Regions from separate parts of the Lysinibacillus sp. EB271-A1-10B genome, predicted to be linked through region 1. Evidence: riboswitches for the same ligand, from Rfam matches in the RefSeq annotation. Region 1 holds a riboswitch; each other region holds the start of a gene.
What was found. Region 1 has a riboswitch for lysine ahead of AC3WSK_RS05680 (transporter substrate-binding domain-containing protein). Riboswitches for the same ligand answer to the same signal wherever they lie in the genome.

Region 1 (5,164 bases):
AGTAAAAAATTAAAAATGTACATTACTAAATTCAATTTTAGTAGTGTACGTTTTTATTTTTATTATACGGACTGCAGTGAACAGGCTCATCAGTCGCCCTTGCCACTTTACTTCGATATTCTGTTTGGAGACTTGAAAGTTTAAGTTACAATGTTAGCATCACTGAACTTTTGCTTCCTAAAACCATTTCGTGATTTTCGTTTCAATAAAGTGCATAATAATTATAAAAAAGGCATTATCCTTTTCGAAAAAGAGTCCCCTTCAGCTTAAGAACAGCACATTACAGCCTTATCCATCTCTTTTTCATTTACTAAGACACTACCATTTTCATCAATAATGAAATCAACCCCGGCTTTAGAAAGCCTTTTTATCGCTGAATCAATAGTTTCTTGACTTTGTGTTGATGAATCAACCCATACGTTATAGCTTTTTTCTTGCGAACATCCAAGTAATAGAACACTAATTACGGTAAATAGAATACATAATTTTTTCAAAGTCCTACCCCCTTAACTGCCTAAAATTGACGCTATCAGTAGAAGAAAGTTCCTAGAGTTGACTGTACCGTTAAATTGGAGTGGCCCAGATTATATCTTAATCACAAATAAAAGCTGAACTAATTTAGTTCAGCTTAATTGTTACACATTATATATTGACTATTAATAAAATTCGTTTTGACTCACTTTTTTAGTTATTCATTACCAAACGCGTAAACTTTTTTATCTTAATGTCCGTTTTAAAAACGCTTTTGTCCGTTCATGCTGAGGGTTTACTAAAACCTGAGTTGGAGGGCCATCCTCTACAATAACACCTTTATCCATAAAGACTACACGATCGGCTACTTCTTTAGCAAATTCCATTTCATGTGTAACGATTAACATCGTATTTCCGGAATCCGCTAACTGACGCATTACCTTTAATACTTCTCCAACCATTTCTGGATCGAGAGCTGACGTCGGTTCATCAAACAGCATTACATCTGGGCTCATTGACAATGCTCGTGCAATCGCTACACGCTGTTTTTGACCGCCAGATAGTTGCCGAGGCTTCGCATTGACGTATTGATCCATACCAACAATTTGTAAATATTTTAGTGCCACTTCATCCGCTTCTGCCTTCGAACGCTTTAATACTTTCATTTGACCAACTGTGCAATTTTTTAGCACATTATGATTATTGAATAAGTTAAATTGCTGGAATACCATGCCTAAATGTGTTCGGTACTCTTGGATATTATGTTTATCGTCTAAAATGTTTTCATCTTTATAAAAAATTTGACCGCCACTTGGTGTTTCCAGTAAATTAATGCAGCGTAATAGTGTTGATTTACCAGATCCAGAAGAACCGATTAAGCAGACAACCTCACCCTTTTCTACTTGAAAATTTACATCCTTCAACACTTGGTTACGACCAAATGATTTACTTAAATGCTCTATTTTAATAACTGTCATTTGCTCATCCCCCTATACTGCTTCTTTCTGTTGTTTTTTGTAGGCATCTGGTCCATCCAGTCGCTTTTCAATATACAGTAAAATTCTTGATGCTGTGAATGTCATGACGAAATATAGGATACATGCTATAAAGAAGGATTCGAAATAGCGGAAGTTATTACCCGCAATCGACTTTGTTTGGAAAAATAATTCTGTAACCCCAATAACGTTTAAAACTGCTGTATCTTTAATGTTCATAATTAATTGGTTACCTGTTGCCGGCAATATATTTCGGGCAACTTGTGGTAATACAACATGTAGCATGATTTGAACATGATTCATGCCAATAGCCGATGCGGCCTCGTACTGCCCTTGATCAATGGAAACAATTCCACCTCGTACGATTTCTGCCATATAAGCACCTGTATTTAGTGAAACAACTAAAATACCTGCCGTAATAAAGTGCATATCAATGCCAAATGCTATATCTAATCCGTAAAATACAACCATTGCTTGTACAATCATTGGTGTACCACGGAAGAATTCGACATAGCATGTTAGTAAAAAATTAATGAGCTTTAAGCTATAGAAATTTACACCTTTTTTACGAACCTTTATGGTATGCATAATTCCGATGAAAAATCCGATAAGTGCACCAATAATTGTACTACTAATTGAAATAAGTAATGTATAATAAGCACCTCGTAAAAACATTTGCCAGTTGTTCTCAACAATAGAAATAATCCAATCAAGACTCATGATGTACCTCCTAACAACGTCGTGTTGCTTTTTCGTTACTGTTGTCTCTTAGCTATCAACCACTTTCATTGGGCTTCTGTTTCTTTAATTTTATGAAACTATTAGCTAAGACATTATTATTTTTTTGTGATTGTTATTAAATGAGATGTTATGGAATGCACGGGCTAATAGTTAGCCCGTGCATTCTTGTTATTGTGCTGCTGGTTGGTGGTGGATTGCTTCTTCCATAATTTTTTGACGATCATCTTCTGAAATACCTTTTAAGATTTCATTGATTTTTTCAAGCTCAGCATCACCTTTACGTAAACCAACTGCAATAGATGTATTAGAAACATCTGTATCAAAGCCTTTTTCAAACTTTACATATGTGAATTTATCATTTGTAGCAGCAGCGGAAATACCTTCTGGACGTTCTGCTACATAGCCGTCAATTTTTCCAGCTTCTACTGCTACACGCATTGCTGGGAAGCTATCCATTGCTGTTTGTTTTTTTACACCTTTGATTTGATCAATAACAGTGTAGTTAGATGTATTTAATTGTGAAGTAATTTTTGCACCTGAGAAATCTTGAATAGATGTTGCATTTTCATATTTACTACCTTTTTTAACAACCATTACAAAATCAGATGTATAGTAATTGTCAGTGAAGTCGATTGTCTGCTTGCGCTCTGCAGTAGGTGACATACCTGCTATGATTGCATCTATTTTATTTGATTGTAGAGCTGGTACTAAGCCATCCCATTCCAATTTTACGATGACTAATTCTTTTCCTAAGCCTTCAGCTATTTTTTTCGCCATTTGTACATCATAACCGCCTGCATATTCTGCATTATCGGCAATTTTTACCGCGCCATTTGCATCACTTTGCTGCGTCCAGTTAAACGGAGCATAGCCCGCCTCCATCCCGATTCGGAATTGGCCGCTTTCTTCTTTCTTATCAGTACTTGCACTGCCATTACTAGACGATGTCGTCTCCTTCTTGTCACTAGCACCACAAGCTGCTAGCAAGATTGCTGTCATTACGGTCAACATTAATACTAACCATTTTCTTTTCATGTAACATTCCCCTTTTCTGTAAAAAAATAAGACAACTGTACCAAAAAAGACCTAAGTACTGAACTTAGGTCTTACTTTTTTAACAGTTGCCCAAATCCTCACTAAAATTCCATCATTCCGAGATAGCACAACCTAGTAAACCTGGAAAATAATTCACTAGGACAGTCCTGCACTTATTCACTGCAGACCCAGCATAAAAGTACGAGCTCCTTTTATACTTCGGCGATAGTTCCTTCTCCATTGCGTCTTCGCTTGCTTATACTCAACAATGAACTAATAAATACCGCGCCTCTACCTCACAATAGGATAAATGTGAGGTTTGTATATTTAATTGATATTAAGATACTACTATAAAAACAATATTTTCGTCAAGACAATTTTATTACTTTTCTGATTAATTACAATATTAGGGTTTTTTAGCCTTTTAAAGACATATATACACTTTTGCAAAGTCGAAAATGATTTATTCGAATGTTTTGTCGAGAAAGTCCGTAAAATCGCCCATGCTCCATTGTACGTACTCCAACCAACTTATATACGTGGATACGCTTGTAACACACGCGACAAAGAACTGATTTTTCAGAAATCAAGCAAATAATTAATATTTAAATTATTTTATAGTAATTCAAAAGAAATTGTTGAACTGTAAAGATAACACCATTTGCACTATACGCATTTTTACTGTGAAGCTTTCACAAACGATCGGACAACTTTTCCGTTGATTCAGCTCTTCTTTCGGTCGCTTCGCTTGCTTTATCCGTCACTCCGACTCATTTATCCGTCGTTCTGACTCTTCTATCCGTCACTTTGGCTCTTTTATCCTTCCCTCCCACAAATGCTTCATAAAAAGCTAAAAAACCTTGCGAAACGATGTTCGCAAGGTTTTAAGAAACTCAGGAATTAAGAATTTAATAATAAATCTTCTGGGTTTTCAAGTAGTTCTTTAACAGTTTTAAGGAAGCCTACAGAATCTTTACCATCGATAATACGGTGGTCATAAGAAAGTGCCAAGTACATCATTGGGCGAATTTCTACTTCACCATTCACTTCAACTGGACGTTTTTTGATTGAGTGCATACCAAGGATACCAGCTTGTGTACCATTCATGATAGGTGTAGACATTAATGAACCGAATACACCACCATTTGTAATTGTGAATGAGCCACCTGAAAGATCTGCTAAACCTAATTTTTTGTCGCGTGCTTTTTTAGCTAGGTCTGCAATTGAATCTTCAATTTCAGCAAAGTTTTTGCGGTCAGCGTCACGTACTACTGGTACTACTAAACCTTCTTCTGTTGATACAGCTACACCGATATCAAAGAAGTTGTTTAAGTGAATTTCATCGCCTGAGATTTGTGCATTCACATATGGGTATTTTTTAAGTGCTGCAACTACAGCTTTTGTGAAGAATGACATGAAACCAAGTTTAGAGCCAGTTGACTCGAAGAATTGGTCTTTTTTACGAGAACGTAAAGCCATAACGTTTGTCATATCTACTTCGTTAAATGTTGTTAACATTGCTGTAGATTGTTTTACTTCAAGTAAGCGTTTTGCAATTGTTTGGCGACGACGGCTCATTTTTTCAATTGTCACACGTGATTCATCAACAGCTGCTACTGCTTTAGGTGCTGCTGGAGCTGCTTGTGGTGCTGCTACTGGAGCTGTACCATGAGCTGCAACGTCTTGTACACGTACACGGCCTTGTGGATCTACTGGAGATACAGCAGCAAGGTCAATACCTTTTTCACGAGCAAGTTTACGTGCTGCTGGAGACGCGATTACACGCTCACCAGAAGTTTCTACTACAACTGGAGCTGCTGCAACTGGAGCAGGTGCTGCTTGTGGTGCTGCTGGAGCTGGAGCTGCCTCAACTGGAGCTGTTGCAACTGGAGCAGGTGCTGCACCTTCGCCAGCTTCTACAA
Region 2 (5,164 bases), on a different contig from region 1:
CCGAACTATTTTTATCAGAAACCACCTTATTAATAGAGAAAGGCAGCTCACGTTAACTTATTTCAGCGGGTGTCCAAACACCCGCTGAAATAAGATCATGCGCTACCTTTTTTAATTTACATATTCATTTTTAGAAGCTCTAAATGAACATAAGAAGAGTATGAATGCTACGACAACAAATAACCAACCAGTAATATCCCAGCCACCGAATATATCATGTAAATAACCGAATAAGATTGGACCGATTGCAGCTAATAAATACCCCAATGATTGTGCAAAACCTGATAAATCAGCTGCCTCAAAAGCGGTACGGGTACGTAATGTAAAGAACATCATCGCTAATGAGAATGAAGCTCCTCCGGCTAAGCCTAGTAGTACCATCCAAAGTATAGCGAGGTTTGTCCATTCCATTACTAGTCCGATAAAACCAATTAAGTAAAATGCCGTAAACATGAATACGAGAGGTCGCTGAGATGTCATTTTACTAGCGATAATAGGCACAGCTAAGGCCATTGGTACTTGTGAAAATTGCATGATGGAAAACATCCATCCTGCACGATCTGCAGCTAATCCTTGTGCTATATATATTTCAGGAATCCAAGCAGCGGTTGTATAGAATAATAACGACTGAAATCCCATAGCTCCCGCTACTGCCCAAGTTACAGGTGATTTCCATAAAGGTGTACGTTCTTTCGTAGTTTTAACATTAGGCTCCGGCTTATTAAATTTCAACTGTGGAATCCAAATTAAAATGGTTAACACCACGAGAACAAGTGCGACTGCCAGTGCACCTTGCCAGCCAATTGATGAATGGGCAACAGGATAGCTAATGCCAGCGCCGAGCCCAGCTGTCAAATTCATCGACATTGTGAAAAAGGCCATAAGTAAACCTACGTGATAAGGAAACTTCAATTTAAGTAATCCTGGAATAAGTACGTTACCGAATGAAATGGCTATACCAATTAGCGCAGTGCCAAATACGAGCAAACTAGTTGTACCGAGGGAGCGCAGTACAATCCCTAATGCCAAAAGAATAGTCGATAAAAATAATGTTAGTTCTAGCCCGATTTTACGTGCGACAATTGGTACGAAAGGTGAGATAATTGCAAATGCTAGCAATGGGATTGTTGTTAGAAAGCCCGCTAATGCATAGGATATGCCGAGGTCTTCTCGGATAAAGGAAATAATAGGTCCAACAACTGTTAGCGGCATCCGTAATGTCGAGGCAATACAAATTACGCCGATCACTAGTAATAATGTTGTACCTTTCCAGTTAATTTTCCTGCTAGGATAAGTATCGGTATGTTCATGAGTAGTCAAATAAATCCCCCCTGTTAGAACAATTATGATTGAACCACTATACCACTTTATCACAATAATAAAAATAGTTGAAAATTCACAAAATATAGAATGTTACTTGAGTTATTGAAATGCCATATGTCATATGTTAGAATAATATTCATCATAAATTTAATAATATGCCTCATGTTTATATTGAGGTAGAGGTCGCGGTATTTAAGAGTATGCTAATGGAAATGACAAGCATTTAAGATATTAGTTGAAAGGAAATACTGCCGAAGTGTGAGGGGACTTGAAAACCTCATGCTGGGGCTGTCTCCGAAAGGAACAGAACTGTCACGTTTGGACAACGTGTTGAGCTATCATTTTGAAAGAACAGAGGATTTACTTAGCCATCACTGCCGTTCATGTGATGGCATTTTTTTCGCCTCTTAAAAGGAAGGAAGTTAAATTGTGAATGAAATTAAAGTCAATCAGCTCGGCCATAAAGCGCCAAAGTTGAAAAAAGAATTAAAAAGCCGTCACATTACAATGATTTCATTAGGCGGTACAATCGGTACAGGATTGTTTTTAGCTAGTGGTGGTGCCATTGCACAAGCAGGTCCTGGCGGTGCACTTCTTGCTTATGCATTAATCGGTATCATGGTTTACTTTTTAATGACGAGCTTAGGTGAAATGGCAGCCTATATGCCATCATCGGGCTCATTTAGTACGTATGCTACAAAATTTGTGGATCCAGCTCTAGGCTTTGCACTTGGTTGGAACTATTGGTACAACTGGGCAATTACAATTGCGGCAGAAATTTCTGCTGTATCATTGATTATGAAATATTGGTTCCCAGATAGCTCATCAGCACTTTGGACTGTTTTATTTATTGCTGTTGTATTATCGTTCAATCTATTATCGGTAAAAAGCTATGGTGAAAGTGAATATTGGTTTGCCATGATAAAGGTTGTAACTGTAATCATTTTTATTATCATCAGTTTCTTAATGATATTTGGTATTTTAGGAGGAAACGCTCCGGTAGGCTTTACGAATTTCTTTATTAGTGATGGACCATTCCACGGTGGTTTCCTTGCTACATTTGGTATTTTCTTAGCTGCGGGATTCTCGTTCCAAGGAACAGAATTACTTGGAATAACAGCAGGTGAAACAGATGATCCTGGTAAAAATATTCCGAAAGCTGTTAAGTCCGTTTTCTGGCGAATTCTTTTATTCTATATTTTAGCGATCGGTGCAATTGGTCTGTTGATTCCGTTTACAGATGCACGTTTGCTATCTGAAGATATCGCTGTTTCACCATTTACACTGGTGTTCGATCGTTTAGGAATTGCCTTTGCTGCATCATTGATGAATGCTATCATTCTAACGGCAATGCTGTCAGCAGGGAATTCAGGGCTGTACGCATCTTCTCGTATGCTTTGGCAATTAGCGGTAGATGGACATGCACCTAAATTTTTCGCTAAACTAAGCCGTCGAGGAATTCCGATTTACGCATTACTGGCGACTTTAGCTGTCGGCTCCCTAGCATTTTTAGCTTCATTCTTTGGTGATGGTGTGGTCTACATGTGGCTTCTAAATGCCTCTGGGATGTCTGGCTTCATTGCTTGGCTAGGAATTGCATTTAGCCATTACCGTTTCCGTCGAGCGTTCGATGTACAGGGATTAGATCCAAAATTGTTGCCGTATAAAGCAAAATTATTCCCATTCGGTCCGCTATTTGCCTTTACGGTTTGTATGATTGTTGTTATTGGACAAAACTACAATGCCTTTATGGGTGGTTCAGTAGATTGGTACGGAGTCCTTGTCTCGTATATCGGTATTCCACTGTTCTTACTGTTATGGCTTGGCTATAAAATTAAGCATAAAACAAAAATGCTTCCGCTTGAGCAATGTGATTTAAAAGTAGATTAATAAATAATAAACTGTCCTGTGAGCCGTAGAAAATGGCTTGCAGGGCAGTTTTTTTAGTTGAAAAATGAATTTGCAAGCTCAAACATATAATCTTGTCAGAGAAAAAACTGTCAGTGAAAAGTAAAATCCTTTAAGCCTCAAAAACTGCATCCCCATAATAGTGAACACTGATACGTTTTTATAGTTTTTCAGACCGTCCATCCATTTTTGGTACCCAACCTTAATATGGTAAACTGTTTTAGAAATGAATAACCACTAAATTTTGGTTATGGAATTTATTGAAACGTATACCATCTATCTTCATTCAATAGAAATAACTGCACGTAAATCTTAATAGGTGAGGACAAATAATCAAAGGAGGGGGAAGATGATAGACTATCCATTTTTACAAAACAGATTAAAAAAAGAAAAGATTAATACTTTTTTGATTAATAGTCACGGTAAAACGATATTTCGATACTATAAAAACAACAAACAACAACAGAAACTTCATAAAATTAATTCTTGTACAAAGAGTATTCTTTCAATTTTATTTGGCATTGCAATAGATCATAAATATTTGGAATCTGTTCATATACCTATCCATTCTTTTTTTCCTGAACTATTCGAACGGCAAGATGACAAACGTAAGTTGGATATGACAATATATCACCTTTTAACAATGACGGAAGGGTTAGATTTCCCGGAATTCGGAGAATGGAATTGTTTTGCTCCTATGGTATTTCATTCTGATATAGTAAAATTTATAGTGAATCGTCCAATGGTACATCCAGTGGGTGCGCATATGAATTATAACTCGGGTTGCTCCCATATACTATCTGCTATATTGCAGCAAGTTACGAATATGAAAACAAAAGAATTTGCCAATCGTTATTTATTTCAACCATTAGGTATTCAAGAATATCAGTGGTACGAGGATAAGAAGAAAATTAGTAAAGGGGCAGATGGTCTTTTATTAAAGGCAGAAGATATGATGAAAGTAGGGCTCTTAGTTTTAAAGAAAGGCGTATATAACGAGAAAAGGATAGTTTCAGAGGATTGGATTAACCATTCGATAAAGCCGAATTTGATGACTTATGAAAAAATCGGTTATTACGGGATGCATTGGTGGGTAAATAAACAGAATGAAACTAAAGCTTTTTCGGAAGATAATCAATATTTCTTTGCATTAGGCTTTGGGGGGCAATATATTTTTATTTGGCCAAAGGAAGAACTAGTTATTACTATCACAGGTGATTTGTATGAAACTAGTTTATTACCGCTTCAATTAATAAAGGATCACATCTTAAGATAATCGTTATGATGAGGAGCCGTTAAAATGAAATTTTACATTTTAGAATAGAGGTGCATGGAAATGCAAAAGCACATTTTACTAGTAGAAGATGATGAAGCCATTCGTGAAATGGTAGAAAGCTATTTAACGATGGAGGGATTCCTTGTCACCTCTGCAGTAAATGGAGAAGAAGCATTACAAAATTGTTTAAACAATCCCTTTGATTTAGTAATCTTGGATATTATGATACCGAAGCTTAATGGATTAGAAGTTTTAAAGATTATACGAGAGCAAGCATCACTTCCAATTATCATCATGTCAGCGAAGGATAGTGATGTTGATAAAGCATTAGGATTAGGATTAGGGGCAGATGATTATATCGCTAAGCCGTTTTCGATGCTAGAATTTTCTGCACGTGTCAAAGCCGCAATTAGAAGAGCTACAAAATACTCCAGTCAAGTAGAGGATAAGGCAGATATAGTAGAGATAGACAACTTATCGATAGATCTTGTTAATTTTTCGGTTGAGAAGAATGGACAAAATGTAAAGCTCACGTCAAAGGAATTTGCTATTTTAACGTTATTTGTGACAAATCGTAATCGAGTTTATACGAAGCAGCAAATTTATCAATTGATTTGGAATGATTCTTACTATGGAGATGAAAATATTATTAATGTA
Region 3 (5,164 bases), on a different contig from region 1:
CCAGTTCTTGAAGAAATGGATGCTGCAGGTAGTGCGGCTAAAATTGTAAAAGTAGATGTAGATAACAACCAAGGTACTGCAGCGCAATACCAAATTATGTCTATCCCATCTTTATTACTTTTCAAAGACGGTGAATTAGTAGACAAAACTGTTGGTTTCCAACCAAAAGAAGCGTTAGAAGCATTTATCGCAAAACACGCTTAATCTATTAGAAAAAAAGAGTCGAGCCATCAATAGATGTGCTTGGCTTTTTTTCGTTATATAATAAAGGGAGAGCTATGGATAGGGCAATGTGGTGTGCAAAGCTCTATAAAAAGGAACGAACGCTAGTTTAACAAAAAGGGGGGCAGGTAGGCGATGAATGATTTAATTAAACGAAAGCTTGAAATTTTACCAGATCAGCCTGGCTGCTATTTGATGAAAGATCGACAAGGTACTATTATTTATGTCGGGAAAGCAAAAGTGCTGAAAAATCGAGTACGCTCGTATTTTACTGGTACGCATGAAGGGAAAACACAGAGACTTGTAAGCGAAATAGAAGATTTTGAGTACATTGTGACATCCTCCAATATCGAGGCATTAATTTTAGAACTTAATCTTATAAAACTACATGACCCGAAATACAATGTTATGTTGACGGATGATAAAACGTATCCGTATTTAAAAATTACAAATGAAAAACATCCACGACTTATTACAACACGAAAAGTGAAAAAGGATAAGGCAAAGTATTTTGGTCCCTATCCAAATGCGTATGCAGCAAGTGAGACGAAAAAGCTGCTAGATCGTTTATATCCTCTTCGAAAATGTGTACAACTTCCTTCAAAGGTTTGTTTATATTATCACATGGGGCAATGTCTAGCTCCTTGTGTGAAAGAGATTGATGTTGACACTTACAACGATATGATTGAAGATATGACAAAATTTTTAAATGGTGGGGTTGAAGAAGTAAAAAAAGAGCTAGAGGTAAAGATGCTAGCGGCCGCAGAAAATTTAGAGTTTGAACGTGCAAAGGAATTTCGCGATCAAATTGCACATATTGATACAGTCATGCAAAAGCAAAAAATTGTATCAAGTGATACAACTAACCGCGATGTATTTGGTTATGCAGTCGAGAAGGGCTGGATGTGTGTGCAAGTTTTCTTTGTCCGTCAAGGAAAGCTCATTGAGCGAGATGTCTCGATATTTCCGATTTATCAAGAGGCAGAAGAGGAATTTTTAACGTTCGTTGGGCGCTTTTATGACAAGCTAGAGCATATCAAGCCTAAAGAAATTTTTATCCCACAATCTATTGATGCGGATATTTTAACGGAATTATTAGAAGTGAAGGTACTAACACCAAAACGTGGGCAAAAAAAAGAGCTTGTTGATTTAGCGATTAAAAATGCTGAAATTGCTGTTGCAGCGAAGTTCCAGCTTATTGAACGTCAGGAAGAACGAACAATAGGAGCATGTGAGGCGCTCGGTGAAGCTATGGGCATTTCTGTGCCTTTACGGATCGAATCTTTCGATAATAGTCATATGCATGGAACAGATGCTGTATCTGCAATGGTTGTATTTATCGATGGTAAACCTGCAAAGAAGGAGTATCGAAAATACAAAACACGTACAGCTGCTAAGCACGATGATTACGGGGCAATGCAGGAAGTGATCCGTCGTCGCTATACACGAGTATTAAAGGAAGGTCTACCTTTACCAGATTTAGTACTAATTGATGGCGGGAAGGGGCAAATGGAAGTCGCGCGGGAAGTATTAGAGGATGAGCTCGGCCTTGTCATTCCAATTGCCGGATTAGCAAAAGATGACAAGCATAATACGTCTCAGCTTCTATTTGGTGATCCACCTGAAGTAATTGCATTAAAGCGCACAAGTGATGGCTTCTATTTACTGCAACGAATTCAAGACGAAGTACACCGCTTTGCTATTACTTTCTTACGACAGCAGCACGAGAAGCATGCTATACAATCTGTTCTCGATCAAATAGAGGGAGTTGGTCCAAAGCGAAAACAGCAATTACTTAAGCATTTTGGCTCTGTCAAAAAAATTCGTGAGGCAAGTGTGCAAGCATTACAGGAAGCGGGGATGCCAGCAAGTCTAGCTAGCAATATCCACACTTATTTTCATTCAGAAGAAAACACTACATCCGAAGGGTAAGTGAGATGAATGTAGATGGAATTCCTTTTCGGTGGGTGTCCAAACGCCTGTACCTGTCACTACGCTTTCGGTACAAAAGACATTTGCTGAATGAAAATAGAGCCTCCGGCGGATCTCACGGAATCGGAAAAGAGTTCACAGGGGATGTTAGCCTAAAACCATCGCATCCGTGCGATAACGGTTAACTGACCTTCATCGGTAAAAACGCCACGTCCTGTGGCATTACCGAAATGACCGACAACCTGTCGGCCCTCGTGTTGTTGCTGTCGCTTCGCTTTCGCACAGACAAAAACATGTTGCTGTCGCTTCGCTTTCGCACAAAAAACATCTGCAGGCCTAAGCACAAAGCCGATTTCGGACGCATTGTTTATCTGTAGCGAAAGCAAAGTCGTAGCTACAATTACGCCAAGGCGAAATTGATTTTATACAAGAGACATTGTCAAAGGATTAGACGTATGCTAAGGTTTGTATATAACATAGCTATTCAATATAGCAATGTCATACACAGCATCTTAGTTTTTAAGTAGTTTCTACTTATTAAATTGGAAATTTCTTCGCTAAGATTCAATTAAATACAATCACTTTTTAGTGATGATAGAGGTGCAAGGTTCAAGAGTAGTACATACGAGGACGAACAAGTCCAGTGAAAATGTATGAAAGGGGAACTTGCCGAAGTGGAGCATCGTTGTTTCCGATGTTGTGCTGGTTTTACATTTAAGAGATGTAAGACTGTCGATTCTAAACGTTTCGGAGAGCTATCACACATGCGCAAGTTACTTTTATTGTACATGTTATAGGCAGCTTTCACGTTATGTGAGAGCTGCCTTTTTAGATTCCTCGAAACAACATTTTTTCAAGGCTGTTACTCTTACCTAAGAGTTGAAGGGTGTTATTTGCTTTTGCGATATTTTTTGTGAATAGCTGCAAAGTTATAGCTACTTTATAATCAGCGAAATGATTAAATACGAAGGAGAATGAAGATGGATAGAATTGTGATGAAATTTGGTGGTGCTGCATTAGCATCATCTGAACACATTCAAGATGTTGCGAAAAAGGTGATTGCACAAAAGGAAAGTGGTTTTGATATTGTCGTTGTCACTACAGCAATGAGAGGGACGTCTAAAGAATTAGCAAAGATGGCTTGTAATCTATCGGACAATGCGTCTAAACATGAACTAGACGTACTATTGACAACAAGCTCACAACTATCATGTGCATTAGTGGCAATTGCTTTGCAGGAAGAAGGTTATGATGCAGTGTCATTAACAGGCTGGCAAGCAGGTATTCAAACTGATGAGGTGTATGGCAATGCACGAATTGATGGGCTAGAAGCTAGTCGAATAGAAGAGTATTTTACTCGGGGAAAAATCGTCGTCATTGCAGGGGGACAGGGAATCAATAATTCACGGAATATTACGACGCTTGGTAAAGGTGGTGCGGAGACGACGGCTTTAGCTATTGCTGCAGCTTTAGAGGCGGAGCGCGTAGATATTTATACGAATGTGGATGGAGTCTATACAGCTGATCCAAGTCAGGTTGCCGGGGCACAAAAGTTAAAAGAAATTTCCTATGATGAAATGCTAGAGCTATCAAACTTAGGATCACAAATTTTACACCCACGGGCTGTAGAAATAGCAAAGAAGTTTCAAATCCCAGTTACCATTCGGTCAAGCGAAAAAGATACAGAAGGTACTTTATTGAAGGAGGAAGTTGAAATGGAGAAAAATTTAATTGTCCGTGGTGTTGCCTATGAGTCAGACGTTATTCGCCTCACGGTAGGGTATGATGCTTATTCTAATGCTTCGTTAGCAGATATATTCACAATACTTGCAGAAAATCGCATAAACGTTGATATAATCGTACAAGCAATAATTGATGGCTTAAAGCCGACTGTATCATTCACTATTTTAAAAGAGGAGTTCGCTGATGCATTACGTGTCCTAGAAGATAGTAAAGTATCACTAGGGTTTAGTTTTGCTGATTTTGAAATCGGTTTAGCGAAAGTTTCTATTATTGGTTCAGGAATGGCATCTAATCCGGGGGTGGCTGCCCGTATGTTTGATCGTTTACGTCGTGAAGATATCCCTGTAAAAATGGTAAGTACTTCTGAAATAAAAGTGTCTGTCGTTGTTCCTCAGGACGAAATGATTCGTGCAGCAAATGCATTACATGACGAATTTAACCTCTTTCAGCAAATGTCTCCGAAAGCGTAGCGACAGGTACAGAAATCTCCTTTAAGTCACTTTTCAGAGGGTATCCAAATATTTGCTGAAATAAAGGAACTCAGTCTAAGAACGCCACGTCCTGTGGCATTACCGAAATGACCGACATCGTGTCGGCCCTCGTGTTGCTGACGCTACGTTAGCACTGCGCTTCCGCACAAAAAACATCTGCTGGCCTAAGCTCAAAACCGATTCCGGACGCAATTATGCCGAGGCATAATTGATTTTAGAACAAGCGCTTTACATATAATATTGAATAGGATGTGTCATTAAATGGCACATCTTTTTTTGTTTACATTAATTTCATACTTTATCTAATTTTATTATTATATAATAAAATGTGACATGTTTTTCCAAGGGGAAGGTGGGAGTTAATATGGTGTTATTCGGTTTGTTTCAAAAGCCAGTGGATGAAAGCGTTGAGCAACACAACGATTTAGAAATAAAAATATTAAAAAAGCGAATTCTGGAATTAGAACTTGAGCAGGACAGTATTGATGTGAAAAATGCGATTTTAGACTTTGTACTTGCACATATGGAGTTAATAAATTTTCAAACGGCTTTAAAGGTTCAAAATGTCTCAGCAAGTGTAGGGGATATTTCAGCAATGAGTGAAGAAATGTCGTCAAATACAGAAGAGATACTTGCAGTTGAGCAAAATGTTAATGCAAACATTCAAGAAATCAAACAACATTCATTACTCCTTGTAGAGGAAATGGAATCGTCCATTACAAAAGGTGAACTGGTTCAGGAGTTGCTGTCTAAAGGAGCTCATTCAACAGAGCAGT

Region 2: it holds a riboswitch for lysine, as region 1 does, so the genes downstream of both, AC3WSK_RS20455 (amino acid permease) here and AC3WSK_RS05680 (transporter substrate-binding domain-containing protein) in region 1, are expected to answer to the same signal.
Region 3: it holds a riboswitch for lysine, as region 1 does, so the genes downstream of both, AC3WSK_RS24845 (aspartate kinase) here and AC3WSK_RS05680 (transporter substrate-binding domain-containing protein) in region 1, are expected to answer to the same signal.

Annotation. Positions count from the first base shown of each region.
Region 1 is NZ_JBYTDL010000003.1:99,860-105,023, reverse strand. Features, by position in the region: gene AC3WSK_RS05695 (hypothetical protein) at 267-494, opposite strand; gene AC3WSK_RS05690 (amino acid ABC transporter ATP-binding protein) at 717-1,448, opposite strand; gene AC3WSK_RS05685 (amino acid ABC transporter permease) at 1,461-2,186, opposite strand; gene AC3WSK_RS05680 (transporter substrate-binding domain-containing protein) at 2,376-3,242, opposite strand; lysine riboswitch at 3,358-3,544, opposite strand; gene odhB (2-oxoglutarate dehydrogenase complex dihydrolipoyllysine-residue succinyltransferase) at 4,143-5,164, opposite strand, start outside.
Region 2 is NZ_JBYTDL010000020.1:87,998-93,161, reverse strand. Features, by position in the region: gene AC3WSK_RS20465 (nitric oxide synthase oxygenase) at 1-33, shown strand, start outside; gene AC3WSK_RS20460 (CynX/NimT family MFS transporter) at 112-1,320, opposite strand; lysine riboswitch at 1,493-1,669, shown strand; gene AC3WSK_RS20455 (amino acid permease) at 1,753-3,213, shown strand; gene AC3WSK_RS20450 (serine hydrolase domain-containing protein) at 3,581-4,507, shown strand; gene AC3WSK_RS20445 (response regulator transcription factor) at 4,568-5,164, shown strand, end outside.
Region 3 is NZ_JBYTDL010000035.1:13,891-19,054, reverse strand. Features, by position in the region: gene trxA (thioredoxin) at 1-204, shown strand, start outside; gene uvrC (excinuclease ABC subunit UvrC) at 358-2,154, shown strand; gene AC3WSK_RS24850 (hypothetical protein) at 2,307-2,540, opposite strand; lysine riboswitch at 2,742-2,920, shown strand; gene AC3WSK_RS24845 (aspartate kinase) at 3,135-4,367, shown strand; gene AC3WSK_RS24840 (methyl-accepting chemotaxis protein) at 4,753-5,164, shown strand, end outside.